DNA from 3 places in the Anabaena sp. CCY 0017 genome. Region 1 is predicted to be linked to each of the others. Evidence: predicted binding sites of a transcription regulator. Region 1 holds the regulator's gene; each other region holds the start of a gene.
What was found. Region 1 encodes HrcA, which represses chaperone genes, less so after heat shock. Its sites were predicted from a motif close to TTAGCACTCNNGANTCNNGAGTGCTAA; they were not measured.
Positions count from the first base shown of each region.

Region 1 (10,301 bases):
AAAAATTCAGTTTTGAAGGATGGCGAAAATATATTCAAGAACATAGCCAACAACTTTTAGGATTACTGAGAGTAATTTATCAAGATAAAAATGGCAAGTTTCCGCCTAAACTCAAACGTCCTGCAAAGGAATTACATCAACTTTTAATTCGAGAAAAGGAAGAATCGATTTGGGAATATTCCACACTCCAAAGTTTGAGAACACAAAATATTGTTGCGAGTATTCCCCTTGATTATCCCCATTTTTGGCGTAAAAGGTCAGACGATGATAGTCCAAAACAAGTGTTAGAAGAACCTGATACATGGCAGAAAACTTTAGGAAGAAGTTTAACACCACAAGGTTTAGTTATGCCTGTAGTTCCCCAATATGAAACATTTCCTTGGGCTGCTGTAGCTGGGCGGAGAGTTTTTAGCCAATTGGAGACTATTTTTAGCGATCGCTATTTTCTCGCCTCTAGTGAATTAAATCTACTCAACAGCATTTTGTTAGTAGACGGGTTGGGTGATTAACTTTGACCTTTAATTTAGGAATGTGGATTTAATAAAATACAGAACCTCACCCCCAACCCCTCTCCTTGCTAAGGAGAGGGGAGACTGGACAAATCCCTATCCTTTGCTATCAATGGTCAAGTCTGAATAATATTCCGCCTTTGAGTAATCCTTTCTCGCTACCATAACTGCTAATTGTGAGCGATCGCAAGTTTTGGAAAAACGGTTTACCCACTATTTCCACTAACGGCAAAATCGGCAATTGACGCTCTAACAGAGTTTGGCTTTTTGTCCAATCGAGATAGACATACCCCTGATTGGGTTGGGGAATCGCCGCAATACTAGCTTGGAAATTGCGATCGCTGATCAACGAATCGTTTTTGCTGGTGATCACTTCGTTCAAAGTTTCCAAATTCGAGGCAAAAATTTCGTAATTTCCGAGAGTTGTGTGTACTCCCTGGACATCGGCCTCAATAGCAAATCCTGGGCGTACTTGAGTATCAGTTTCTTTACTTACAGCATTTAACTGTGTCCAAGCAAAGATTTTTTGTTGATTCAAGTTGAAAGAACTAATACTGAGTCCATGAGACGAGGCGATCGCATCTAAACGAGAAATTCCTTCTGAAACATCCTCTAGTTTTTCCACCACAAACACCCAATCAGCAGCGCTTTCTCCAGCATGGGGTAACACAGCTAAGGCATATTCTCCTTTTACCCAATTAAAGATATCCTCTGCCAAATTTATCCCCTGGTTGTTTTGCAATTCTGCCAAGGGTTTTACCACAGTAGAAATTACATCAGTTCCAGAACCAGAGAGAGCCGTTTTTACTTGTGTCCAGAGTTGGGCTAAATCACTATTACCCAAATTGTCTAAATGAGAACTGGAAATCACCAAACCCGCCCCATCTGGTATATATTCTAACGCCTTGACAGGTTTACTAAGTGGTTCAGAAACGGGCGTAATTTCCGAGTCAGTCAGGAAATTAGTTTCTGCTAACAGTCCCTTGGAGTTCAAAGACAAAGAAATAATTTGGCTATCAAAGGTTGCTGCTGGTAGTTCTAAACCTTGCCATTCTGCCACGGCGGGAAGATTGAGAAAAGCCGTAGCTAAGGACGCTTTAGGCAATTGTTGGGCAGCTTTTTGGTATTTGGGCGAACTGGACAAATTCAAATCAGGAGCTTGGACATTATTAATTGCATCTCGCAGCACCTTCAAATCATTAGCAAATAAAACAAAGCCATCCACAACCGCACCAGCCAGGGAATCTTGCTGTGGTTGGGAATCGTCAGATATTAGCTTTACGCCTTCATATTCCTCCACAGCCAAATTTGCGCCAGCCAATACCCTGCGAGAAAATAGCAAGTCTAAAAACTCACGGCTTTTGTCTGGTTTCTCAGTAGCGAGTGCCATTAAATACCCTGGCTGCTTTCCGTTCTCTGGATCACGATCAATATCTACAGTAGTCACGGAGAGGGTAATTTCATTTCCTAGCCAAGGCTGAATATCTTGTTTGTAATCTATACCACTTTTAGCCAAGAGACTGGTTTTGAGTTGTGAGAATTCCCCTTTACGCTCCAACGATTGTAAGCGTTCAGGATTGGTCAGCAACGAAACCGTCACCGGAGCCAGTTTTGATACGAATATAGCCGCATTGGGCTGTGAGGTAGAGGCGAATAACTTCACCGGAGTCTTGGCGAAAAACCAGTAAAAACCTGCGGCTATGATTAGTAGTGCGATTGCACCAGCCACCAAGAAACCAATAAATGAGCGTTGACTATTGACATTAGACATACTACACCAGAAATAAATTTTACACAGTTAGATTTGCCAGCCCAGAGGCTAGGGATAAGGAAGCTAGTCTCAGTATTTTCTTATAACTACTTCCCTGGGAATAGATGCTGATGCTAGGAGAAAGATTTTCTGTCACCATAAAGGTGATAAGGTTGTTTACAAAAATCTCATGACAGGGAATCCTTCTGGTCAAGTCATTACTCAGATTAGTGTAGAGGAACTGGCGCAACGTCTGTCTTCTGGTGATGCAAGTATTCAGTTAATAGATGTACGTGAACCTCAAGAACTGGCAGCAGCTAAACTTGAGGGTTTTGTCAACCTCCCCCTGAGTGAATTTGTGGAATGGGGTGATCAAGTCCCCACTATGTTCAATCCCCAAGCTGAAACCCTTGTATTATGTCACCACGGCATTCGCTCTGCCCAAATGTGCCAGTGGCTAACGGTTCAAGGATTTACAAATGTTAAAAATATTACGGGTGGCATTGATGCCTATTCTCTAGTAGTGGATGATTCAATTCCCCAATATTAGTCATTAGTTGTTCAGGCTGCATACCCCTCCCTGCCCCTATTGGGTGTGGTTAACTAAGGGCTAAATACCAAGGACTAATGATTCCGCCTAGCGGTTTGATCATCCCCTAAAAGATGGCATTGCGAAGATGCGGCTGATACTGACCTCTGAGCAATGCTATTCTGAACACAATACCCTTTCAGTTGAGGATCTAGCAAACAAAACTCGCGACTCTTAGCACCACTAAGATTTGACTCATTTTGCATATATGGATTTTGTCTAACAATAAGTAATTTTAAATACAGCTTTTTTCTGCTAAAGATGCAATAATACTTAAAAATGCTGACCTGTCTCGTAAGATGGAAAGTTGACTATCATAGCGGTTTTCATAAGAGTGATCACAGTCTTGATAACTTGAGATCCTTGATGTAGGGGCGCGTTTATTAAAATTATTGATAATCGAACATATCTGTAAACCCGCCCCTACTTGGCTTGATACTCAGCACTTTCCTACTGTACTTACAACAAAATTAAATAATTTGCTAAATTAATTAACTATTATTCATAAAATCTGGCTTTTAAATCCCCAAAATTTTCCCAGTTTAGTCAAAATTTGCCTTCAGCAAAACATACCCTATGCAAGTCCAGTTAACGAATCGACAACAGCATATACTTTGGGCAACAGTACGTCACTATATCGCTACAGCAGAACCTGTAGGTTCAAAAGCTTTGGTTGATGAGTACGACTTGGGTGTGAGTTCAGCCACAATTCGCAATGTGATGGGCGTGTTAGAAAAATCTGGGTTACTTTACCAGCCACACACCTCTGCTGGACGAATACCTTCAGACTCAGGTTATCGGATTTATGTTGACCAGTTAATTACACCTGGTCTGCGAGACGCGACGCGCACGGATGTTTTAGCCAAGGAGGTAGAACTGGCGCTACAAAATCGCCTCCACTGGGAAGATTGGAGTTTAGAAGCCGTACTCCAAGGTGCAGCGCAAATTTTAGCCACTGTGAGTGGCTGCATTAGTTTAATTACTATGCCGCAAACCACCACAGCAATCTTGCGACATCTGCAATTAGTGCAAATTGAAACTAACAAGATTATGCTAATTGTGGTGACGGATGCTTATGAGACCCATTCTAAGGTGATGAATTTGTCGCCAATCGAGGAAGAAGCAAAACTTGATCCAGAGGGAATAGATCGTGAATTGCAGATTGTTTCTAACTTTTTGAATACCCACTTGCGGGGACGCAGTTTATTGGAATTAGCCACTCTCGACTGGAGTGATTTAGATCAAGCGTTCCAACGTTATGGCGAATTCTTGAAAGGTTCAGTCGCAGAATTAACTCGTCGTAATTTGACACCAACTACAACCCAAATTATGGTTAGGGGTGTAGCAGAAGTTTTGCGTCAACCAGAATTTTCTCAATTACAGCAAGCACAGACAATTATCCACCTGCTGGAAGAAGAACAAGACCAACTGTGGCGATTAATCTTTGAGGAACCGGAAGCGGAAGATGTGGGTAAGTCCAGGGTAACGGTTCGCATTGGTACAGAAAATCCCCTGGAACCGATACGTACTTGCACCTTAATTACTTCTACCTATCGCCGGGGTTTGCTACCTGTAGGGAGTGTAGGAGTTTTGGGACCGACACGCCTGGATTATGATAGCGCGATCGCAGTTGTCGCGGCTGCGGCTGATTACCTCTCAGACGCTTTTAGTTAAATTGTTTAAATTATGTTCAGAAAAATTGCCTTTGGTTTAATATGGCTGGGATTTCTTACTTATGCTTTTATCTTTGCTCCCCCAGATCAACCTGATACATTTGAGTTAATTAAAAATCTTTCCGTTGGGCAATGGCAAGGTATTAACCCCATAGTCATAGCATTATTCAACCTCATGGGCATCTGGCCTGTAATTTACAGTGCCGTTTTGTTTATTGATGGTAGAGGGCAGAAAATCCCCGCTTGGCCATTTGCTACAGCTTCTTTTGCTGTCGGTGCTTTTGCGCTATTACCTTATTTAGCTTTACGAGAACCAAATCTGGAGTTTTCTGGAAACAAAAATCTCTGGCTAAAGTTACTAGATTCTCGGATTACTGGTTTTATTTTGACTATCGGCGCAGCGATTCTAGTCGCATCTGGTTTACAAGGAGATTGGGGAAACTTTGTACAGCAGTGGCAAACTAGCCGCTTCATCCATGTGATGAGTTTAGACTTTTGCCTACTTTCGCTATTATTTCCCGCACTATTGGGAGATGATATGGCACGTCGGGGGATGAAAAATCAGCCATTGTTCTGGTTAATCGCATTGATTCCCCTATTCGGTCCCTTAATTTATTTAACAGTGCGATCGCCGCAGGTGGGGCGTAGCCCATCGCCCTTACCAGAAGCAGATGCAGAGACAGTATCCAATCAGCAACAATCAGCAAGTAACTAATTAATATTTGTTGATGAAGAGAAAACTGGCTTTGTGGATCTTATGGGTGGGATTTATTGCCTATCTTGTGTTTTTAGCGCCGCCGTTTCACTTAGACGAAACACTCGCACTGCTGAAAAATCTCTTGACTCTTCAGTGGGCGAATATAAATCCCATTATCCTGTCCTTATTTTCTTTGGTGGGTATTTGGCTATTAATTTACAGTAGCGTGCTGTTCATTGATGGCAGAATGCAACAGATTCCATTTTGGCCTTTTGCTTTAGCCTCGGTGGTGTCTGGTGTGCTTGGTCTTATACCATATTTAGCTGTTCGTGAACCAAATCAAGCATTTTCTGGAGAAAAGGATGCTTTTTTGAGTCTGCTAGATTCTCGCTGGTTCGCGATAATTCTGAGTTTCAGTACAATTGGCTTGCTGGCCTATGCTGTGTTTTTTGGTAATTGGGGAGACTTTTGGCAACACTTCCGCAGCGATCGCTTCATTCATGGTATGACTTTAGCATTTGGTCTTTTCTGCTTGTTGTTCCCCACAGTGCTTTATGATGATATGTCTCGCCGTCGCTGGTATAGTCCCGAAATCTTTGGGATAGTAGCTTTTGTTCTGCTACTGGGTCCACTTGCTTATCTGTGGTTACGTCCGCCGTTACCCACTCGTGAAAGCTGGCTAATCAGCTAATCGGTAATCACTAAAATTTCGCAGTCATTTCAATTCCCAGCAACAACAATTACTGTTTAGAAATTTTATAAACTTCTGGTAACTGCCACCAAGGAACATGGGGGTATTCGTGATGTTCGTAATGGTAGCCAAAATGGTAACAAGTGATGAATGACCACCAAATGGGACGACTAATAGTTTGGGAACGGTGAGGCTCTTTATAACCTTCTACAGGTTCACTGTGAGGTAGAAAAGTTCCAAAATAAAATAATTGTAAGGAACTTAAAATTGAAGGAATTACCCAGAAATAAGTCAGATTATCATCTGGAAGATGCCATATATATTTGACAAAATTATAGATAATCATTAATGTGATAATTTGCAGCCAACTCCAGTAACCCTTCATAAAATATAAATACCAAGCAAAAAAGTTTTTATGCTTACCGTTATGAAAATCTGGGTCTGTTTCACTAGCTGGATTATGGTGATGTACCCAATGCTTTTTTAAAAGTTTGGGATAGGATAAAAGACCATAAAGAAACAGGCACAATGAGCCAATGAAATGGTTAATTTTGGGATTCTTGGGAAAAACTACCCCATGCATGGCATCATGAGCAGTAATAAATAATCCAGTATATAAAAATGTTTGCCAAAAGATGATCGGCAACAACATCCAGAATTTGAATTGGGATATATCAATATAAAGTAACAAACCGAGACTAATAGCCCATATACTAATAATGGCGATCGCCATGAAAATGCCCCCAAACGGGGATGTACTTTTCACTGCTGGCGTGGTGGCGATTTTGATTTGAGGTAACTGTGGTTGTTCTAACTGGAACACGCTTTTACTCCGCGTAGGATTCAGGTGAAAATTTCAGAATATAGTTGTGGAAAAGCACTCAACATTAGTCTAGAAACTAATTTTGGTGGTAAGCGTTCTGCACTAGGCAGTGCCAATCATCCCAAACTGTGTAGAAATATTAAAATAACTTAACTATTATTACACATTATGCTCCCCACACCAAAAACTGTATTCAGCTAAGAAAATAGGTAATAATGGTGAAGATACTGTTTAGTTTGTTCTCAACAGCCCCAACCGACAATTAGGAACCGAACGGCAGTACTTCCCGCAATACGCTGTAGCCATTAAGATCCCAAAGTAAGTAAGCAACAAAACCAATCATCGCCAAGCGACCATTCCAAAGTTCAGATTGAGGCGTAAACCCAAATTTTAAAGCATTACGATCCTTGCCGTTGTAGGCGGTTTCTGTAGCATCATTAGGATAATTTCCCATTATCAATTTTCCAGCCAATAATAAGATTTCCTTTTTTATAGTATTTACCTGCTCATTTAGTGCTATCTGTCTCTAGTGCCAAAGTGTAAGCAAGTCTAAAGGATGAATTTTTCAGATTTATCAGGAATACTGGGAAGAATCGCAACTCTGAGAATTTTTAGATTTTAAATATTATGAGAATTTTTGCTCAAATAATTTATAAATGTCATAACACTGGCAATGTGAACAAAAAATCAAACTTCAGATGCCATAAAAAATCTAACGAAAGTTAGAAGGTTTCGTGAGTATTATTATCCAAACTAAAAGACAGTATTATATTTATAATTGCTGAATATGGCTCCCACAGTATTAATTACAGGTGCATCTGAAGGCATCGGCAAATCAACGGCACTTTTATTTTCCCGCAAAGGTTATAATCTCGTCCTTGCAGCCCGTCATGCTAAAACATTAGCCACCACATCCCAAGAGATAGAAAACCTTGGTCATCCCGCCCCATTAACTATAACTTGTGATGTCAAAGATCCATCTCAGGTAGATATATTAGTGCAGGCAGCATTAGAAAATTATGCTGATATCGATGTGCTGGTAAATAATGCCGGGATATTTGCATCAGGGCCAGTAGAACAATTTTCGCTCGATGATTGGCATGAAGTTATAGACACTAACCTTTGGGGATATATTCATACTATTCATGCCCTGTTACCGCATTTTCTACAACGGGGAAGGGGAACCATAGTTAATGTTAGTTCTATTGGCGGTAAAGTACCTACAGCTTACATGGTTCCCTACTGTACGAGTAAGTTTGCTGTGACAGGGTTAACGGAAACACTGCAAGCGGAATTACAACCAAAAGGTATTCAAGTTTGTGGGATTTATCCGAATTTAATCAAGAGTAGTTTTATGGAACGGGCAGTTTTTCGAGGACAGGATGAACAAGAAATCCAAACTCGAAGGGAACAGCTTGATAATGTCCTGAAAACTCCTGTAATAGAGAAGCCGGAAGATGTGGCGAATGCTATTTGGGATGCAGTCCAGCATCAAAAGTCAGATGTCATGGTTGGTTCTGCTAATGTCTCTCAGGGTTTATATCGATTGTTTCCTGGTGTGATGAAGTGGGTTTCTCGGCAAACTTTGAAAAATCAAGATAATTAATCAATACCGTTGCTAATTTAGGAAGTTCAACGCCTGTAGAAACGGGATGAATACGATTTAAGGAATGAATTTATGAAAAATGAAAATTTATACTCTATGTTCCTCTTTGACCTAACTTTAGTGGAGCAAGAACTTTTATCTGGTGGACAAAACCCAGATGATGTGGATGGTGATTTCGAGAAAGATAAAGATAAGGAGAAACAGAAGGATAAAAATATTACAAATTTCTCGATTGCTCAACAGGATATAAGTGGGTCAGTGGAAATAAACTTAACTATAAGTATGTAAGCAAAAGTAAAGACAATTTTCCATATTTATGTTATCAGCGATCGCTCATGGTGGATGTTTGTGCGATCGCTCGTCATAGCTTTTCCCTCAAGAATGTTGAATTATGGACAGTAGGCTAAGTTGCATTGAAATAAGTATCTTCTCGTAGTCTGTATAATGATGTAGTCATTTACCAATAGTTTCAATACTTAGGTTTAAGTATATAACAGTAGTTTCTTCATGTTTCAATATGTGGTTTTACATATTTTTGTATTGCCACATATTCAGTTGCTAGGCACTCTTCCCTACTCAAGATTTATGGGGGTGGAATAGCTATGGCAATTATTGTGGTATTTACTGAAAGTCCTCTAGACGTTGTATTTATTTTTTTCAATAGTAATCATGAAAAATTTACTATTTAAACTCTTGCTGTTAAGTTTAAATGTGTTTATAATTTCAATTGATACATCATTTGCTACATCAACATAAGGAAAAATTAAACATTGGAGGTACATAAGCATATCGCTTATGGTTTTTAACTGATAAAAACATAGATTATATTATCACTTTCCGAAAATATAAAAATAAATCAGTTAATACTTTTATAAATCCTGAGAATTCAAGAGCATTCATAACAATTTATAAAATTCACAACTTTTTTAGGTTACTGCGAAAAAATTAATACTTGCTCAAAATTGAATTAATCTGCACATTATAGGTTTATGACTATTTAAGTTATAATAAAATGCTTGCAAATTTCAACAAATAACTAAATACAATTAAATAAAAAATGTAACAAAATGGATAATGATTTGTATGAGTGAACCTATTTCTTTGATACTAGATGATGGGCGGAACATTGCGATAATCGTAGGAACAATTATTACCTTGCTAACCTTGATCAAGGGCGTTTATGAATACACACGCCAGGTAGCGCAAAAACGAAGTGAGCAGTACGCGGAAATGCGAAAGCGGTTTAGAGAGAGTAAAACTTTTCCAAAATTACTTGACTTGCTTGAGGAAAATGACCCTAAACTAGCTAAACTTCCTTGGTCGGAAAAGGTTGAGCTACTAGGGTTCTATGAGGATGTTGCTTTAATGGTATATTCCGGCATAATGAAACGTCATGTTGCCTTCTATATGTTTGCATATTATGCTCTGCGTTGTTGGGACAGCGAGTACTTTTGGCATGATGTTAATCGGAACAGCAGTTATTGGTCACTCTTCCGACATTTTGTCGAAGATATGAAAGCAATTGAAGACTCTTTTGTCTTCCGCATCAAAAATTACCGTTTGTAGGGGCATGAAAATCATTGAAAAAGAAAACGGGGTTAAGCTTAAAATTTTGATTGAGTAAGGATTCTTTCAAGGGTAGTAGTAGCTCACTTTTCAAATCCTCAATTAACTGCTTAACAGGAAATTAAGGATTTTAGCGGTAAAAAACTTTTTTAGTATTCATGTAATGCTGCTTATTTCCGTTTTTCGTTCGATGCTGGGAAATTGAAAATAAAATTGCTGAGACTAGGCGAACTCAAGAACAGTCGATAGTAACTTTTAATAAAGGAAAGCAACAACTCATATAGATTCGTAATAAGTTAGAGTTAACTCTCCAAAATATCACTAATGCCTCAACTAAATTAGTAAATTAAATTTTCTCTAAGTTATTATTGGCAATACTCTTCAGTCGCTAAAGAAT
Region 1 covers NZ_CAWUDG010000013.1:10,501-20,801, reverse strand. The annotation lists gene ACM0OW_RS15900 (helicase-related protein) at 1-509, shown strand, start outside; gene ACM0OW_RS15895 (DUF3352 domain-containing protein) at 619-2,280, opposite strand; gene ACM0OW_RS15890 (rhodanese-like domain-containing protein) at 2,450-2,809, shown strand; gene hrcA (heat-inducible transcriptional repressor HrcA) at 3,425-4,522, shown strand; gene ACM0OW_RS15880 (DUF2834 domain-containing protein) at 4,535-5,236, shown strand; gene ACM0OW_RS15875 (hypothetical protein) at 5,250-5,909, shown strand; gene crtW (beta-carotene ketolase CrtW) at 5,959-6,732, opposite strand; gene ACM0OW_RS15865 (hypothetical protein) at 6,757-6,885, shown strand; gene ACM0OW_RS15860 (chlorophyll a/b-binding protein) at 6,995-7,186, opposite strand; gene ACM0OW_RS15855 (SDR family NAD(P)-dependent oxidoreductase) at 7,520-8,338, shown strand; gene ACM0OW_RS15850 (hypothetical protein) at 8,411-8,626, shown strand; gene ACM0OW_RS15845 (hypothetical protein) at 9,422-9,904, shown strand.

Region 2 (10,301 bases), on a different contig from region 1:
CTTTGAGTTGTTCATCAACGACTGCTTTTTTAAATTCAAATTTAACTTGATCATCGATAGACTCCACCATACGATTAAAGACGTAGGAAACGCCAATAATATAAAGGGTCAAAACCACTAAATTTTGATCACCATTACTCATAAACCTAAACATTAACTCCTTGTAATAATTTCGTATATTTTATTCATTAGCTATTTCTCATCTGGCTTAATTGTTGAAGAATTATGGAGCCAACCCCGTCGCCAGAAAAAGAATAGTAAACCAAAAGCGATCGCTGCCATTACAGCCAAGCAAATTGGGTAGCCCCAATACCAATTTAATTCCGGCATATTATATGGAGATGTTTCAGTATTGAAATTCATCCCATAGATTCCAGCTACAAAAGTTAAGGGAATAAAAATGGCAGAAACTACCGTGAGCAGCTTCATGATTTCATTCATTTTATTACTCACTGACGACAAATAAACATCCATTAATCCAGATGCCAGTTCCCGGTAATTTTCCACCATGTCCATGACTTGCACGGCATGGTCATAACAATCTCGCAGATAGATTTGCACTTCCGTTCCTATTAGTTCACTGCCATCTCGAATTAAAGAACTAATTGCATTTCTCTGAGGCCAGATAGCACGACGTAGTTGCAGAAGTTCTCGCCTAACTTGATAGATTTGTTGTAGTGTTTTTCGGGTAGGGTTAAGTATTACTTCCTCTTCTAATTCTTCCAGTCGCTCCCCATACAGTTCCAGCACTGGGAAAAAGCCATCAATAATGGCATCTAACAAGGCATAAGCTAAATAATCAGCCCCCTGTTTGCGAATGATCCCTTTACTGCGATCAATTCTTAACCTCACGCCTTCAAAGCAATCATGTTCTGGTTCTTCCTGCACTGTGAGCAGATAATGTTTCCCCAATACAAAACTCACTTGCTCGCTGTAAAACCCACAGTTATTTTCCATTGGAACTACCATTTGGGCAATTATAAGTAATTGGTCTTCATAATCTTCAATTTTGGGACGTTCTCCCATATTGACTACATCTTCTAAAACTAGAGGATGTAATTCAAAAACTTTACCCAATCGTTGTAATATATCTTGATCACCTAATCCTTGTACATCTACCCAAGAGACAGATTCTTGATCTAGATAATTAGTACATTCTTCAGGAACTACTATTTGTGTGCGAATGCAGTTAGTTTGGTTATAGTCAAACAAAAAAATTGTAGGAATTTTAGCATTTTCATCAACGATGATAGTCCCTGGCAGAGTTCCTGGTTGGTGATAGAATTCCTTTTCGTAGAACTTTCTCACTGCTTTGGGTATACGGCGGATTTTTCTTACCATGCAGTTTTAATTAATAGTCATTGGTCATTAGTCATTAGTCATTAATCATTGGTCATTAGTCAAAAAATTGCCCTTTTGGATTTTGGCTCCTTCATGCTAGAAAAGTAGCTGGGTTTATTTAACCTTTTGTCAGAAATTTTACAAGTTTTAATATCAAGATGTCATTGATAGATGACCTAGTTTTGTCAAATATAACATCAGTATGCAAGCGGTTATCATATCACTTCATTGTCTTTGAATCGGCAAGGGTATAAAAAAACAGTTTGCCATCATAAGACAAACTGCTCACAAAATATTTAGATGAAGCAACAGAGATTAGAACATACCCATGCCGCCCATGCCGCCCATGCCGCCCATGCCACCCATGCCACCCATGCCGCCCATGCCGCCCATGTCAGGGGCTGGAGCCGCAGATTTTGGCTCTGGTTTTTCGACTACGATCGCTTCGGTGGTAATCACCATACCAGCAATAGATCCGGCATTTTGTAAAGCTGAACGCACTACTTTCGCAGGATCAATGATGCCAGCAGCAATCAAATCTTCAAATTTTCCAGTAGCGGCGTTGTAACCGATATTGCCAGCACTTTCTTTGACTTGAGAAACAATTACAGAACCTTCGTCACCAGCATTATCTGCTATTTGACGTAAAGGAGCTTCTAATGCTCGTTTAATAATATCTGCACCAATTTTTTCTTCTTCGCTGAGGTGGGCTTTGATTGCGTCTATTTTCGTAATCAAGTTAATCAGGGTTGTACCACCACCGGGAACTATGCCTTCTTCCACAGCAGCTTTAGTGGCGTTGAGCGCGTCCTCAATCCGCAGTTTGCGGTCTTTGAGTTCGGTTTCTGTAGCCGCACCCACTTTAATGACTGCGACACCACCAGCTAGCTTGGCAATGCGTTCTTGGAGTTTTTCTTGATCGTAGTCAGAATCAGTTTCTTCTAATTGTTGACGAATTTGAGCAATTCGGGTTTGTACCTCTGGCTTGGTTTCACCAGCAGCGACAATGGTGGTGCTTTCTTTGTCAATGGTGATTTTGCGGGCTGTTCCCAGCATTTCCAAAGTAGCGGTGTCTAGGCTCAAACCGATTTCTTCAGAAATCATCTGTCCATCGGTCAAAATAGCAATGTCTTGTAACAATGCTTTGCGGCGATCGCCAAATCCTGGTGCTTTAATCGCAGCTACAGCCAGCACACCCCGTGCTTTGTTGACTACCAAAGTTGCTAAAGCGTCTCCTTCTACGTCTTCGGCAATAATCAGCAAAGGTTGACCCAGACGGGCAACTTTTTCCAACACAGGAACTAAATCCTGGATGCTGCTGATTTTTTTGTCGGTAATCAGGATGCGAGGGTTTTCAAACTCTACGATTTGCCGATCATTGTTGGTGATGAAGTAAGGAGAAATATAACCCCGGTCAATCTGCATCCCTTCCACTACTTCTAGTTCTGTAGTTAGAGATTTGGATTCTTCAACAGTGATTACACCGTCTTTGGTGACTCTTTCCATTGCTTCGGCAATCATCGCGCCGACTTCTTCATCGTTACCAGACGAAACAGTGGCAACTTGAGCGATCGCACTGCCTTCGACTGGCTTGGCCATCTGGGCAATTTCTTTGACCAGGGCTTCAATGGTTTTGTCGATTCCCCGCTTCAAGCTAATGGGGTTAGTACCAGCAGCGACGTTCTTCAAACCTTCTCTAATAATCGCCTGTGCTAAGACTGTAGCCGTCGTAGTGCCATCACCAGCGATATCCTTGGTTCTGGATGCCACTTCCTGAATCAGTCTCGCACCAGTGTTTTCTAAAGGGTCTTCTAATTCAACTTCTTGGGCGACAGTGATCCCATCGTTAACGATTTGAGGTGCGCCAAATTTCTTTTCTAAAAGGACGTTGCGACCTCTTGGCCCCAAGGTAATTTTCACGGCATCAGCCAGGGCGTTGACTCCCCGTTCTAGCGATCGCCGTGAATCTTCATCAAAGGAAATAATTTTGGCCATGTTGTTGAATATCTATCTCTAGCGGTTCCATTACACAATTTAGCACTCACAAGAGCAGAGTGCTAATCTCTCAAGCAGTTCAGATTATAAATGCAAATAAAAAAAATTGATTAATATTACAGTTGATACTCATATAGGACACTGGCAGTAATGCTTGAATTGGGGGATGAACTTATACAATTTTCTTGAGTCCCTCGGCATTGCCGACCCTCGCGGCTCCGGCTGGTTGGCAGTAGTATTTACATTTTGTTTGGCTTGGCTGGTAACGTGGCGTTTAATTCCCACAGTCCGCCAATTTGCCCTAAAGGTAGGTTGGGCTGACCAACCAAACGCTCGCCGACTCAACCGTGAACCCTTACCCAATGCCGGGGGTTTAGCTATTTATGCGGGAGTAATTGCCGCAATGGTACTAGCCACCCTCTTACGACCTATTGCCTTGCAAAACGTCTTGGCTCAAGTGCTAACTATTTTACTAGGAGGTTCAATCCTAGTGCTGGTGGGTTTTATTGATGATCAGTTCGGTTTACCGCCCTCTGTGCGCTTGTGGGCGCAAATTGTCACCGCATTGTTGCTGTATGCGAACGGCATCAGTATCGAGGTTGGTTTCAACACGCCCATTGACTCGCTGCTTTCTATATCGGTAACGGTACTTTGGGTAGTGGGGATCACTAACGCCATCAATTTGATGGATGGGATGGATGGATTAGCGGGGGGTGTTAGTTTTATCACCGCTATGAGTTTATTAGGAGTTGCAGCCCAATTTCCCAATCGCGCCGCCGCTATTTTAGTGCTGGCAGCTTTAGGGGGTGGAGCCTTGGGCTTTTTACGTCATAATTTCCACCCTTCAAAGATTATCATGGGTGATGCGGGTGCATACTTTTTTGGTTATGTACTGGCTGCAACTAGTATTTTAGGTAATCTGCAAGAAAGTACCATTTTTGCCCTGGGACCGACTGTGTTATTTCTGCTGTTGCCAGTCATGGATACTACACAAGTATTTATCCGCAGGTTATTGGCAGGAAAAAACCCTCTCAGTACCCCAGGTAAAGACCATCTACACCACCGTTTATTAGCTTTGGGATTCTCTCAGCCCCATGCAGCGTTAACTCTGTGGTCAATTGCTCTAGTTTTTAATTTGCTGGCAATGAGAATAAAAAACATGAGTTGGGGGGTGATAATTTTTACCGCCATTAGTATCATTTTCTTGTTGGGCTTTACTGTCTGGCGCAAAGATAGCCAACCATCTTGAGCTATTTTATGTCTGCTTTAACACTGGCAATAATAGTAATTTCACTTAAGTAAACCACAATGTAGGGGAAAGTTTTTTGCGCCCCTACTCGATTTTGTGGTGAAAATCTGGGCATTATTCAGAATAATAACGTAATGTTTTCATGGAGCTTCAGATCCCCGACTTCTTGAAGAAGTCGGGGATCTTTGTCTTCGTAGCTTATTTAGAAATTATCATCATCCTCTTCTTGGCAAATTTTCTTACTCACCTCAAGAATGGCAATAACTGGTTGTCCCAATGACATCGTTGTTCCCTGTGGAAGCATATTGCTAGCTTCCAAACCCACAGTAGCAGAGAGAAGTAACCCCATAAACACCATTGTCACTGGTTGAAGGTGTTGCTGCCAAGTCTTGACAGCATTTTTGGTTTTGCTTTTTTTGTTAGATGTGGGTTTTTTTTCGTTTGCCATGTTGGACTCCCTAGTAGTGGTTGCTTGTTACTACTATGAAGCCAGAATGTTTTTACACTGCGGATCATCAGTGCCGATGATCGGCAATTTTTAAATGAGTTCTACTTATATATTGTCAACGCAGTTATTGCAAGCTTTTCAGCCTCATGTATATAATACACGAAGGATTTGGCAAGATTTGCGGATCATCGGCATTTTTATTTGGAGTTGGCATTTTGGCTGTGTCAGAGTCTGAGAAAAGGAAGAATGGCAAACGTTGTATATTAACTCAAGATGGTATAGACGAACTAAAAAAACATGACCGTCTGAAATCTAAGGAAAAAATCAACAAAACAATATTAGCTGATATAACAAAATTAAGTGCAGAAACAATTAAAAAAATAACTGACCAATTATATAGAAAAGAAGCAGAAGTAGAAGCAGAAGCTGTAAACCTTGGAAGTCTTGAAAGTTTTTTTGAAAAATTAGATATCAAATTGAAGGAAATTTACTATTGTGAGGCTAAATCTTCACCAAAAAAAACCAAAATCGCAGCAAAATCTTTATCAAAAATGAGCGATTATCAACTTCAATGTCAACGACTTAAAACTACTTTTGAGGAATTAAACTACGAAGCACAAAGAGACTCATTTAAAAATGAAATTAAGCAACCTAAACGAGCAGTTTTCTTTTTAATTCATGGTAAAAAGAATTATGGACAAAAATGGTTAGTTCATTTACTCGTATACAAACATCTACCTTTGCCTACACCAAATGTTTTAAAACATATATGGAAAATTGAACGTAAAGACGCACGTAATATTGATAAGATTTGGCGAACATTAGCGGAATTTTTCCAAGCAAAAGATCCAGTACCAAGTAATCTTGTAGATGCACTGTACCAAAAATTGCAAATCAGCGATGTAATTTTAGTTCTCTATATAGAGTATATTGATGATAGTTGCTTAGAGGATTTTATTAATAATTTTTTGAGAGTTGTGGTTGAGCGAGTAAATGCTGAACCAAACAACAAAAATAGATTGGTGTTCTTTTTAGTTGACCTGCAAAAAGATGAAGCTAGGTTAGAATTGCCAACAGAAACCAACCAGAATAATTATTACAGTCCTATTCCATTAGAAAGGATAGAATATTTCCAATCAGATGATATAAAAAATTGGGCTAGTATTCGATGTAACGAGGAAGTAATATCGAAACTATGGAAGGACAATAACCCCGGTTTTAGCCCCCAGGAAATGGTAGAAATAGGAAGCAGCAATAGTACAAATATTTCATTTTTTGAAGACATTTGTAAACGTTGCGATTTAACCTGGCAGGATATTGAAAAAACACTAGCACTATGAACAAACCACTAGAATATAAATATACAGGCAAAAGGCTGGAAAACCAGTTTTTACCAGATTCCAAGGCAAATATCAGAGGAAAAATACAATATCCTTATTTACCGGATGCAAATTTAGTAAAAGCTGTTAACCTCGCTCTTTATCTCGAACGTCCTTTACTTTTGCAAGGGGAACCGGGTTGTGGTAAAACACTTTTAGCTCGTGCTATTGCTAGAGAATTTAAAGAACATTTTAACATCGAAAAATATCCTTATTTTCCTTGGTATATTAAATCTACTACACAGGCTAAAGAAGGTTTATATATTTATGATGCTATTGGACGTTTACGTGATGCTCAATTAGTAGCCACGGCTTCTAATCAAGAAGAAAAAGCAAAACTATTAGAGCGGTGTGAAGACTCTGAAGCTTATATTACATGGGGTGCTTTGGGTAATGCTTTTCGAGAAGAAACATATCGTCCTATTATCTTAATAGATGAAATCGATAAAGCTGATATCGATTTTCCTAATGATTTGTTGCGTGAACTCGATGAAGGGACATTCACAATTACAGAAACACAAGCGGAAATTACAGCTAAACAACCGCCAATTGTGATTATTACTAGCAATAGTGAAAAAGAATTACCTGATGCTTTTTTGCGGAGGTGCATCTTTTATTATTTAGATTTTCCTGAAAAAGAAAGATTAATTGAGATTGTTCATGCTCATTTTGCTGATTCTGTGGATATGGAATTAGTCACAGCCGCCGCAGTTGAGAAATTTCTGGAATTGCGCGAGACAGGAGCGAGTAGAAGAGATGGTAAAAAAGTTAGTACCAGTGAATTACTCGATTTTATAAAATTGTTGAAGCATTACGCTACACTGGAAATCAAAGCAGGTTCAGCAGTAGAAATTACAAAAAAGGTTTTGGCTATTATTCAAAACTTGGGCGCTCATCTTCCTTTGTTGGGAACATTGCTGAAAACTAAAGATGACCAAGATTATTATAACAAGTAATCAAAGTGATATTGTGTCCACTTAATAATTTATGATAAGTAAGTCGGCGTGAAAAGTTCAATGTATGTCATTGCGAATGGAACGTTCGCGTAGCGTGGCTTTAGCCATAGTGGAATGAAGCAATCTCAAGGGTTTTAAGCTATTTTACATTATGTGATTGCATTAGCGTAGCTTCTCGTAGAGAGTGGAACGCACGAACCGCAATGACTCTGGGATTACTTCACTCCGCTATCGCTATGTTCGTAATGACAAGTATGTAACCAGATATGATATGACTCAGCAAACTCCCCCTTTATTTAATTTATTTATGGTCATGCGAGAGGAAGCTGGTTTACCTCTGACTATTGACCAATATGATTTGCTATTGACGGCTTTGAAAGGAGGATTTGGTGTTGCTAGTCGTGAAGATTTAAAACAAATTTGTCGGTTGTTGTGGGTGAAATCAAAGTCTTTACTCCAAGAAAAACAATTTGAGCAATGTTTTGATGGATATTTTCAAAAATATGATAGGGAAAGCAAAGTTGTAAAAGAAAAACCAGCCCCTACTTCAAAGGATAATGTAAAAAGAGAAGAACCAACGGATACTGTTGAACCAGAAAAAACCGAACCGCCAAACACGCCAGACACAACCGTTAAACCTCCTCCTCAAGTTCCCATTGCTCTAAAAGGAAAGCTGCTTCCTAAAAATCAAAATAATCTTTATAAATTAATTCCAAATGACTTTCCAGTAACGAAACGGCAAATTCAGCAAGGTTGGCGTTATTTTCGTCGTCCTCTGCGGGAGGGTGCGTTAACTGAAATAGATATAGCAGCGACTATTCAAAAAGTTTGCCAAGAGGGGATTTTTCTGGAACCAGTCATGATTCCCCAAAGGATTAATCGAGCAGAAATACTTTTATTGATTGATGTTTCTAATTCGATGATTCCTTTTAATTTGCTGTCTCAGAGGTTGCTTGATAATTTACAAGGTGGGCGTTTGGGTAAAGCTGAAGTTTATTACTTTCTTAACTGTCCGGGAAATCATTTATATTTACATCCCCAGAGTTCGCAAGTAAAGTCTATTGAGGATTTATTACCGAAATTGCATAGTAAGCGGACTGTGGTGTTAATTGTTAGTGATGGGGGGGCGGCTCGTGGAGGCGTAAGTCCTAGTAGAATTGAATTTACGGAGGAGTTTATTCAAAAGTTTGCCCGTTGTGTACGTCATATTGCTTGGCTTAATCCTATACCGGAGGAACGTTGGGAATATACTACTGCTGAGGATATTCTGCAATTTGTGCAGATGTTTGAACTCAATTCTTCTGGTTTTAAGGCTGCTATCCGTTCAGGTAAAGGTTAAAATAATTATCAGGTAATCGTGAACGCAAAAAAGAAAAAGATCCCCGACTTCTTTGAGAAGTCGGGGATCTGAACCTCGCCAGAGTATTCAAAAAGTTTTTATATTTATCAGGATTATGATTGAGTCTGAAAATCTGTACGAATTTAAAGATAAGCGGCTGGAATATTTTGCAAATCGCTTTGGTGAGACGCATTTAGATTTGGCTTGTTATGGGGCTTTTCCTTTAGCGCTGACACCAGAACTTTTATATTGTTTACGCGAAAACTTTGCACCTGATGCTCCTTTTATCGCTGTTGCTGATATTTTACTGTTTCTCTGTGAAACTGTAGGTTATCAACTTTATGAACTAGAAGGTGAGGTACGCAATGAGTTACTTGTTTATTTAAAAAGCCGTCTATCTGACGAAAAATTATATGAAGAAAAATTACATAAATTGTCTGATTTTATGGTGGCTTATATTCGCCAACAATTAAAGTCTAATGATTATGCTGATGAAGATTTGGGCGCAACTCCACATTGGACTGCTTTGGCTTACATTAAACCTGAAGAAGCGGTTGAGGAGATTGCTAAGGAGTTGCAAAAAGCATTAAAGCAACAGCCTGGAAATTTGCTCAAGTTTTCTTCGATTATAGAGGGCTATGCTGATACTACTCCACTAACTGATCCACTGTTAGAGTTAGGTTTTGAACCTTTGTTAACTTTATCTCGTGGTTGGGATGCGAAAGCACGTGGTGATGAGGAAACAGCAGAGGAAGAGTTTGCTAACTTGCGTCACAAATATGGTAATCAGTTGGAGATTCAAGGGGTAAAGTTTGATATTCCTTCAGATGTAAATGGTGATAGATTAGAGGACTTTACCTTTGATGTGGTGACTGTGAATGCTGAAGGTGAGGAAATTAAACGGGAACTGGGTAAAGCTCAATATTTTGTGGAAAAGCTGCGGGATGGTGTGGCTCTGGATATGGTGGCTATCCCTGGGGGTACATTTACTATGGGCGCTCCTGAAGGTGAGGCGGAAAGTAGGGATAATGAACGCCCTCAACATCCGGTGACGGTTCCGGCTTTCTTTATGGGGAAATACCCTGTAACTCAGGCGCAATGGCGAGTTGTGGCTAAATTTAAACAAGTTGAACGCCCACTTGAGGCAGACCCATCGCTCTTTAAAGGAGATGATTTGCCGGTAGAAAATATTTCTTGGGATGAAGCGGTGGAGTTTTGTGCTAGACTAAGTAAAGTCACAGGCAAAACCTATCGTCTTCCTAGTGAAGCTGAGTGGGAGTATGCTTGCCGAGCAGGTACGACAACACCGTTCCACTTTGGTGAGACAATTACACCAGAGTTAGGGAATTTTGACGGCAACTACACTTATGCTTCTGCACCAAAGGGAGAATACCGTGAAAAAACAACACCAGTGGGGAGCTTTAAATTAGCTAACGCTTTTGGTTTGTATGATATGCACGGTAATGTTTATGAATGGTGCGCTGATTTATGGCACGACAACTATAATGGCGCTCCTAATGATGGTGGCGCTTGGTTGAGTAAAAATGATAATGATAATCGACGGTTGCTGCGCGGCGGTTATTGGCTTTACTAT
Region 2 covers NZ_CAWUDG010000017.1:46,985-57,285, forward strand. The annotation lists gene ACM0OW_RS18600 (hypothetical protein) at 1-142, opposite strand, end outside; gene corA (magnesium/cobalt transporter CorA) at 193-1,341, opposite strand; gene groL (chaperonin GroEL) at 1,657-3,336, opposite strand; gene ACM0OW_RS18615 (MraY family glycosyltransferase) at 3,503-4,585, shown strand; gene ACM0OW_RS18620 (hypothetical protein) at 4,788-5,033, opposite strand; gene ACM0OW_RS18625 (hypothetical protein) at 5,180-6,373, shown strand; gene ACM0OW_RS18630 (AAA family ATPase) at 6,370-7,368, shown strand; gene ACM0OW_RS18635 (hypothetical protein) at 7,553-8,707, shown strand; gene ACM0OW_RS18640 (formylglycine-generating enzyme family protein) at 8,823-10,301, shown strand, end outside.
Region 2: the regulator HrcA is predicted to act here: its motif matches at 3,376-3,402, upstream of groL (chaperonin GroEL).

Region 3 (10,301 bases), on a different contig from region 1:
ATGTGATGATATTTAACCAACGCGGATGACCTTGATACAGTGTGATTAATTCGTTCCATTTATCTTCGTCTTTTAAACCTTTTTCTCTCAATATTTCTTTAGCATCTTCTCCTAAACCTTGAAGATATAATGTTTTTGTGTATTTGTTTTCAATTTCTAAAATTTCTATATCTGGTGGTTTTTCCGAACTAATTAATATTAAACAACTTTGATGAGATGTGGTAGAAATTTGTTTAAAAAATTTACTGTAATCTTTATATTCTTCTAAATATTGACCTGCAACGTTACCAAATTGAAATATGTTCTGTAGATCATCAATTATTACTAAACAACGAGATGATTGCAGATAATCTATTATTTCAGGTAATGGAGTTAACTGTGGTTGAGAAAAAAATTGTTTAAGGTCATTTTTAAGAGTTATCAGTTCAGGAAGATTATCAAGGCTGCGATAAATAATATAATCAAATTCTATTTGCATTTCTGAGATTAATTTAAGAGTTAAGGCAGTTTTGCCAATTCCACTTAATCCATAAATTGTGATTAGTCTGGTCTTATTTTCTAATATACATTCTTTAAGAGTAGAAATTTCTGAAGTGCGCCCATAATTACAGTTTAATTCTGGTGCTTTTGTTAGATCAATTATTGAGGTTTGATTTTCAGATTGAGGGGAATGCTTTTCTATGTATTCTGGATATTCCTGGTATTCTCTACAAATATTGATATGACTATTAATATTACTACTAACAATTTGTGAAGAATTACCAAAATTGTAGATAGTAGCTGAGGCTTTATTTTCTAAAATAGAACGAACATTACTTTGTTTAATATCTTCTTTAAAAACCTCAGAGAGAAGTTTCCACAATTTTGCACCCTCTCTTTTTACATGGTCATAACTATATCCATTATTATCCTTGATTTCACAAAAATCTTGAGATTGTAAAACTCCTTCTAATATAGACTTTTGCAATGAACTAAGACGGTTTCCTGTTTGATAAAAAACCTGGTCATCAGCCCATTTGGATAATTCTTTGATGTCCATATATCATTAGTTATTTGACTTGAGTGATTTTTGGAATTTTACTTATTTTAACCTATAGAAAAATTCTGCACCGACTTCTTAAACGAGCAAAAACTTTTGTATGGGGCTATGGATTTTATTGTTACACCTAAAGATGAATATGTTTTCCTGGAAAATAATCCTTTTGGTCAATATCTTTGGCTAGAAATAGAAACAAAAATACCATTAACAGAAGAGATTTGTAATTTATTGGTAAGCTATCTTGATGATTGATTAGTTTCTATGGAAATTAGCTATTTGGCATGAGAAGATTCAACTTGGGTATTTACAGTATTATTTAACTAAGTTGCTAAAAATTATATTACATAAAATCAAAAAAAACAGCCGCCCCCTTGCGGAAGCAGCCCAACGTATGTAGCAGTTCTCAGTTGATTGAGATATAAGAACCCCACCCCCAACCCCCTCCCCGCAAGCGAGGAGGGGGCTATGATGCAATTCATTCAAGTGCATACCGCCATAGCATTTTATAATCTGCTGAGTTAAACCTTATTAATTCTTCTCTCTGCGCCCTCTGCGCCTCTGCGGTTCGATTTCCATAAAAAAACAGCCACCTCCATCAGGAAGCAGCTATTTTTCAACTTATGTGACTACAGAATATTAGTAATCGAAGTCACCGCCACCCATACCACCGCCACCAGCAGGAGCAGCATCTTTAGGCTCAGGCTTGTCAACGATGATACATTCGGTTGTCAACACCATACCAGCGATAGAAGCAGCGTTTTGCAACGCAGAACGAGTTACCTTAGCAGGGTCAACAATACCAGCTTCTAACAAATCAACAAATTCGTTGGTTGCAGCATTGTAGCCGATGTTGAAATCTTTCTCTTTCACACGTTCAGCAATTACAGCACCGTTCTGACCAGCGTTTTCAGCAATCCGCTTCAGAGGCGCGGGTAAAGCACGAACGACAATCAAAGCACCAATCAACTCTTCATCTTTGAGATTAGCTTTTGCCCAAGTTTCTAATTCAGGAGCAAGGTGAGCTAGAGTTGTACCACCGCCGGGAACAATCCCTTCTTCTACAGCAGCTTTGGTAGCGTTGATCGCGTCTTCTAGGCGTAGCTTCTTGTCTTTCATTTCGGTTTCAGTGGCTGCACCCACTTTCACCACAGCTACACCACCAGAGAGTTTAGCCAGACGTTCTTGCAGCTTCTCTTTGTCATAAGAAGATTCGGTTTCATCCATCTGACGACGGATTTGTTCGCAACGAGCCTTCACAGGAGCTTCGTTACCTTCAGCAACAATTGTTGTTGTGTCCTTGGTAATGGTGACACGGCGAGCTTTACCCAGGCTTTCTAGCTTGGTATTTTCTAGCTTCAGACCAGCGTCTTCGGTGACCAATTGACCACCAGTCAGAACAGCGATATCTTCTAGCATCGCTTTCCGGCGATCGCCAAAACCAGGAGCTTTCACAGCTGCAACATTGAGTACACCACGCAAGCGGTTAACTACCAAAGTCGCTAAAGCTTCTTTTTCAATATCTTCGGCGATAATCACCAAAGGACGACCAGAGCGAGCTACTTGCTCTAAAACTGGTACGAGGTCTTGTACTAAAGCAATCTTCTTATCGGTGATCAGCAGGTAAGGCTCATCAAAAACCGTTTCCATGCGTTCAGCGTCGGTGGCGAAATAAGGAGAGATATAGCCTTTTTCAAAGCGCATCCCTTCGGTTATTTCTAACTCGGTGGTCATAGATTTCCCTTCTTCTAGGGAAATTACGCCTTCCTTGCCTACCTTGTCCATTGCTTGGGCAATCATCTGACCCACTTCTTCGTCGTTACCAGCTGAAATCGCCGCAACTTGGGCAATGGATTTAGAATCTTCTACTGGACGAGCGTGTTCAGCAATTTTCTCTACCAAGAAGGCGGAAGCTTTATCAATACCACGCTTCAAAGAAATTGCATTAGCGCCTGCTGCAACGTTGCGTAAGCCTTCTTTGACCATCGCGTGAGCCAAAACGGTAGCAGTTGTGGTACCATCGCCAGCAGCGTCATTGGTCTTGGAAGCAGCTTGACGAATCAAAGCTACGCCAGTGTTTTCAATATGGTCTTCTAGTTCGATTTCTTTGGCGATGGTTACACCGTCATTCACAATCTGGGGTGCGCCAAATTTCTTTTCTAGAACTACGTTACGACCTTTAGGGCCAAGGGTAACAGCTACGGCTTCAGCCAAGATGTCAATGCCTCTTTCCAGGGCGCGACGAGCGTTTTCGTTGTAAATAATGCGTTTTGCCATATTTGTCTCTATTCAGGGAGTAAGTCAATTTGATTTAGAATTGGGCGTTGGGTTTTCCCATTGCCTTGTAGAGACGCGATTCATCGCGTCTCTCTACCCATTACATGACGACTGCTAAGATGTCTTTTTCTGAAAGCAGTACGTATTCTTCTGTGCCGAGCTTGATGTCGGTGCCAGCGTACTTGGAGTACAACACTTTATCGCCGGTTTTAATGTCTAATTCTTGACGGCTACCGTCATCGTTACGCTTGCCAGGGCCAAGAGCGACTACTTCGCCTACTTGGGGTTTTTCCTGGGCATTATCGGGTAAAAACAGTCCACCTGCGGTCTTTTCTTCGGGGGCGCTTACTTTTACGAAAACGCGATCGCCTAGGGGTTTAACTGTGGAAACGCTTAAAGTTACAGCTGCCATAAATATTTATTTTCTTTTCTCTTCTCTTAGAGTTAGCACTCTCAACTCCTGAGTGCTAATCTACCTAAAAGCAGCCGACAATGGCAACGAGGACTTGAGTACGGGTTCCCGCACTAGGCGATCGCCCAATTACTTAAGTATAAATACTCAAATATTTTTATCTATCGGGTTTTGCTCGGTAGGTTACGAATATTTTTATATCGCTAAATTTATTTGCAAAGCTGGGAAATTGTTATAGAACTGTAATCAGGGTGCTGCTCGATGAGTAAGATTACAGTGATCCAGTGCCGCCGTCAAATCCCCAAAACCACTCAATCTCTAGACGACAAAACCTTAAGTAATTGTGTAGGAACTTTAGGACTGGCAAAAATTCAGCGACACATTTTGATCTTTGCTGACGAGACAGTTACTAACTTCTGTGCAAAACAAGTTAGGCTGGGATCTTGGGAATACCTAAAAAAACGGCGAATTCAAGAGTTAAAACTTGATCAGCCCCAAAACAGTTTCCCATTTGCATCGTTAGGACTAAAGCCAATTGCTTGCGAGTTTGTGGTTCTAGACCGATAATGGTGTTCTACCCAGATGGTGCATGGTTTTGCCTTTGCAAAACCAGAAGTTATTGAGCAAATCTCCCAGAACACTTGATAGGCATCATGATGGTGGAAGAATATGCATTTTTAAACCATCTTTTGCCGAAAATCTTCCTACTTGCTGGTAAACCTTTGATAAAGGCTGAACATCCGCAGGATATGGTAAAGCAGTAAGCATCTGAAAGTGCGGGTTGTTTTGAAGTTAGGGTCATCTTGAGCCAATACGTACCTCGTGAATCGGAAAGATGATGATTTAATCAGTGTTTTTCACCCGCCCCTTTCAAAGCGATATATAATAGCGCATTATAAATACTATTGCTCTACGTATCCTTACCGGAGTTTACCAATGAGCTGGAAATCTTATATAAAGTGTTCACCACTTTTGAAATTTCCAGAGAGCAAAGGCAAGTTAAGTAGGATAAAGGACAACATCTCAATGATCCACCATAAAGGATAACCATTCAAGACCTTGATGGACCGAAGCGCGACAAGTGCCACTGCTATGAAAGAACCCAGCATGAAAGATCATAAAAGACTGCTACTGATTGATGATGACCCTAACCTCATCTTGCTGGTGAAGGATTACCTGGAATTCAGAGGCTATGAAGTCAACACTGCCGAAAATGGACGAGAAGCTCTGGATATTCTTGAACAAGATATTCCAGATATGATCATCTGTGACGTAATGATGCCGGAAATGGACGGATATACTTTTGTAGAACAAGTCCGGCAAAATGAACGCACAGGCTGGATTCCCGTACTTTTCCTATCAGCAAAAGGACAAAGTGCAGACCGAGTTAAAGGTCTGAACAAAGGGGCTGACGTATATATGGTCAAGCCCTTTGAACCAGAAGAACTCGTAGCACAAGTAGAATCTTCACTGAAGCAAACTACCCGTTGGAAAGAACACCAAGCCAAAGGAGGAGAAAACGGTTCCCGCATTCAGGTTCCCTTTGATGTCCAGTTAACCCCAACCGAACTGAAAGTAGTACAGTTTGTTGCTAGGGGTTTAGCTAATCGGGAAATTGCTGAAGAATTAAACGTTAGTCAGCGTACAGTTGAAAGCCATGTGTCCAATATGTTGGGTAAAACCAACCTCCACAACCGCACCGAACTAGCACGTTGGGCGATTGAAAATCAAATGGCTTAAACCCTGGGCTAATTTCTGAAGTTCAGAGTTTTGAGTTAAAACACAGTAGCCCAAAACTCAAGCTGGTTATGGCATTTTGACTTCAGTTTGAAAGCTAATAGATTATGAATTGTGAAGCTAAATTTGGATTTTTTTAATTCAAACTTCATAATTCATAATTCATCATACAGTCCTCAACTGCGATGTTCCAACCCGGATATCACCTAAAATTATCACTACATCACCCCACGCAAATTTCCCCTCTGGACAACTGGAAAGGAAATATTAGCTTGTAGGGGTTTATAAATCTTTATATAACAAAAATTTAGGCTTCACCGGAGACGCATAGTTAAATTCGGTCGGTGTCTCATATGATGTTGAATTTGGGCGTTGCTGAATCAAAGTATAAAATGCCAAAATTACCTTTCTTTTCCTTGGTTCCTTTGCGCCTTTGCGCCTTTGCGTGAGACATATTCATACTCTCAATCAGCAACGCCTGAATTTGAATAGCGGCCGTTGTACTTACCAACTTTCTCACCCCACCAAAATTTAGCTTTGGTAGAGTGGTGTTATTTATGATGCGCTTCTATTTGGTTTTTACGTATTTTGGTGATAATGTATATTTTTAGCTGCATAATTAATTTTACTATGTCCAATAACCTTTTTCATCCTCCTCAAAATAATACTCCGACTCCATTCGAGCAAGATATTCATGATTTAGTTAAAAACCTTAAATGTAAAGTTACGGAGATATATAATAAAAATCCCCCTTCTTCTAGTATGGGAATAATGTGGATATATGGCTCTATATACCCAGGAAGGTTGCAGCGTGAAAACCAAGAAATGTTTCTGTTTTGGGAACTTGTTCAGCAAAAAATACTTGAAAAGTACGGTCACAACTTGACAGAAGAAAATGCACTTAAAAATCTCACTGCTAAGTTTCATCAATGGATTCTGGATGTTCAATTAGTTTCAACAGAGGGAAAGTTAAATAAGGTTTTGACGGAAATAGAAAGTTTAAGAATTAGACTTGGTGATTTCAGAGACCTAAATCCTTTCCAACCTGTTGTTGATTATTTTAGTCCTCCTGAACAACCTGTTGTTGATTATTTTAAGCCTCCTGAAACTCCGACTCCACTCGACGAACTAGATATTGATGATTTAAGTTCAAACCCTTCAAAATAAGATTTTGATTATTTTAAATAAAATTAACCTGAAACTATTGTAGTAGTTTTAAAAAGATATGTTGTAGCTTGGGTTAACCCCAGCACAAACCAATAAAGTCCCAGAAATGTTGGGTTTCCTTGCGTCAACCCAACCTACACCTAATATAGTATTTTAGCTACTAAAACTCGGCGCTTTGGGGTGTGCGGGGGAAGGGGATGACATCGCGGATATTTGCCATACCTGTCATAAATTGCACGAGTCTTTCAAAACCTAAGCCAAAACCAGCATGGGGAACAGTCCCATAACGGCGTAAATCCATGTACCACCACAAGTCTTCTGGTTGCATTCCTTGGGCTAAAATGCGGCGTTCTAAAACTTCTAGGCGTTCTTCTCTCTGGGAACCGCCAATAATTTCGCCAATTTTAGGTGCAAGAATATCCATTGCGCGCACGGTTTTTTCATCTTCGTTGACACGCATATAAAAGGCTTTGATTTGGGCGGGATAATCTGTGACAATTACGGGTTTTTTAAACAGTTGTTCGGCTAGATAGCGTTCATGTTCTGATTGTAAATCTAAGCCCCAACTGACTGGATATTCAAATTTGACATCGGCTTTTTCTAATAATTTGACTGCTTCTGTATAAGTTAAGCGCTCAAATTGATTATTAATAATATTTTCGGCTGTTTCTAAGACGGTTTTATCAATGCGCTGGTTGAAAAATTCCATGTCTTCTGGGCATTTTTCTAACACATATTTAAAAACGTGTTTCAGAAATGCTTCGGCTAAATCCATATTCCCATCTAGGTCACAAAATGCCATTTCTGGCTCGACCATCCAAAATTCGGCGAGGTGGCGGGAGGTGTTAGAATTTTCTGCACGGAAGGTAGGGGCAAAGGTGTAGACGTTAGAAAAGGCCATGGCCATGACTTCTGCTTCTAACTGTCCACTAACTGTTAAGTATGTGGGTTTACCAAAAAAGTCTTGGGTGTAATCTACAGCTTGATTTTCTGTGCGGGGAATGTTTTTTAAATCCAAGCTGGTAACGCTGAATAGTTCTCCTGCGCCTTCGCAGTCGTTAGCTGTAATTACGGGTGTATGTACCCATAAAAAGCCTCTTTGTTGGAAAAATTCGTGAATGGCCGCAGAACAGGCGTTTCTGACGCGGAAAACTGCACCAAAGGAATTAGTGCGCGATCGCAAGTGTCCAATTGTGCGTAAAAATTCAAAAGAGTGGCGTTTCTTTTGCAGAGGATAAGTTTCGGGATCAGCTTCTCCGTAGACCTTCACGGCTTGGGCTTGTAATTCAATGCGCTGTCCCTTACCTTGAGAAGCTACCAGTACCCCACTGACTTCTACAGCCGCACCTGTATTCAGCTTTTTGATGATTTCTTCGTAGTCTGGCAAATCCTGATTGATGACGGCTTGCAAATTAGCTAGTGATGAACCGTCATTGATTTCTATGAAAGCAAATCCTTTTAACTCGCGTTTCGTTCTGACCCAGCCTTGAACGATGAGAGAATCATCAGGTTCACCACTCCGCAATACTTCGGCAATTCGTCGATTTGACATATTATATAAATGCTATTTTGTCAAGTTAGATTAGACAGATATTAAATAATATTAACATTTAACTTAATCCTGCCAAGATTGGGATTACCCAGCACAGGATTTTAATATCCAGCCTATGATAACGCCCATACCACCAAAGCGGACAGCTTGCCAGAAAGGTTTTTTCAGACTCCGCCAAGAAAATAACTGGCTTTCTAAGTTAATTTCTAAAGCTTCTAACTGCTGTTTAATCTGCTGTAATTCTGCTTTGATTTCTGGTGTCTGGTGTTTATTTTGTTGTAATTCGTGGCGATGTTGTTGCCATTGTGCCTTTTTTTGACGATCGCTCTCAACTTGATTGTAACGTTCCTTTAAGGCGACAAGCGATCGCTCGACATCTTCTAGTTCTTGCTCAAAATCCGGTTCCTGATTTGACCCTGACGGCTGTGATTGTTTAGGCGGCTTCATTTTCAAGTAGTAAACTATGATTAAATGCTAGTCAATACTCAAAATTCTAACTTTTCTTATACTCACCAATTAAAATCATGTCTCAATCTACCCAGCTTCCTAAAACCAGTCAACTGAATGAAGTTAGCACCTTAGAACTAGCTCAAGCCCTGATGGAAAGGCTAAGTATATCACCTAACGATTGGCATCGCCTCAAGTCTAACCGCAATTCTCGCGCTAGTGAACAAGCAGCCGCAGCTGTTTTATATCTTGTTCAAAATCAGCCACAAGAAGCCATAGTTAGATTAGAACAAGCCGTTGGTTGGTTAGATAAGTCAATTTCCGCGCCTCCCTGTGAGAGTCATGGGAATAAGGGATAAAGGAAGTCGGGCGGTTTTTTTCCGCGTGTAATGACTAAGAGACTTACCCATAAAAAAATCTCCAATTTGTAGGGTGGGTTAGGACAGTAGTCCGTAACCCACCATCAAAATATGAATAATGGTGGGTTACGCTGCGCTAACCCACCCTACAATTCTTTTGACTTCCGCCTTGCGGCCTTAGCGTCTCAAAGACAAAAGGGGGCGATTTTCCATTTCTTTACAAAGCCTAAGTTCTGTACCTTTGCGATTCCACTCTACTTGGTCAAAAATTTGGTGTAGAAGACATAAACCACGACCATTTTCTGATTCATCGGGTGGTAAATAATCGGTTGGTTCTTCATCGTTAGTAGATGCGGGAATAAAACCTTGTCCTTGGTCTGATATTACCCACCAATACTGATTATCTATTAAGGAAAACCGGACTACAACTGTTTTACTAGGATCAAGATTATTACCGTGTTTGGCTGCATTTACTAAGGCTTCTTGGAGTCCTAGCCTGAGTTCTGCTTGGAGTTTGGCGGGAATTTCCGCCAACAGTAAATCTAAAATTGGGCATAGATAAAGAGTTGAGGCGAAACTAATCGTACCCCAATTACGTCCAACTGGACGGAGGGAAATGGTAATCACTAGAGAAACCCCGTAGCTTTCAGTTAGCTAGACATCAGTTTGCTATTACAGGCACCCTGATTTAATTTGAGGTGGTCGTGCTGCCTTCAAACTTGCGTCTTGAGATACTAAATTTTGAAAATGCTAGGGAGCATTGACTCTATTTAAAAGATGAGATTGCTGATACATAAAACGGCTATAAAAGAACTGGTAATGCATTTAGTGAGCAGCTAAAAGCATTGTAATTTTTGCTAAGACTCAGAGGTAGATTGGTAAATTGCCGATTTTTGTTTTAGACAATCCTATTCATGTTGTTTAGAGTTGATGCAACTTTAATCTTGGTCACAAAATTGTTTTTATTTTGAGGTTAATTCAATTTTAGCATTCTTAGTATGCACTCGACTAGGAATTTGAATTTTGATTTGTTGTTCAAGACTCAGTATTCCTATCCAAATGCGATCGCACCAGAAAGGCGACAGCTTCCACGTGGGCTGTTTGAGGAAAGAAATCAGCAGGTTGCACCCGTGTAATCGTATATTCCCCATCTTGGCACAACAATTTCAAATCGCGGGCAAGAGTGGCTACTTTACAGCTGACGTAAACGATGCGGGAAGGTTTCGATAGCAATAAAGAATCAATCACAGCGCGATCGCATCCTTTGCGGGGCGGGTCAAGTAACACTACATCTGGTATGATTCCCATTTCTGG
Region 3 covers NZ_CAWUDG010000001.1:60,268-70,568, forward strand. The annotation lists gene ACM0OW_RS00270 (AAA family ATPase) at 1-1,039, opposite strand, end outside; gene groL (chaperonin GroEL) at 1,676-3,313, opposite strand; gene groES (co-chaperone GroES) at 3,414-3,725, opposite strand; gene ACM0OW_RS00285 (hypothetical protein) at 3,987-4,292, shown strand; gene ACM0OW_RS00290 (response regulator transcription factor) at 4,788-5,465, shown strand; gene ACM0OW_RS00295 (hypothetical protein) at 6,093-6,629, shown strand; gene asnS (asparagine--tRNA ligase) at 6,790-8,181, opposite strand; gene ACM0OW_RS00305 (hypothetical protein) at 8,266-8,628, opposite strand; gene ACM0OW_RS00310 (DUF6439 family protein) at 8,706-8,987, shown strand; gene ACM0OW_RS00315 (ATP-binding protein) at 9,165-9,614, opposite strand; gene rlmD (23S rRNA (uracil(1939)-C(5))-methyltransferase RlmD) at 10,023-10,301, opposite strand, start outside.
Region 3: the regulator HrcA is predicted to act here: its motif matches at 3,758-3,784, upstream of groES (co-chaperone GroES).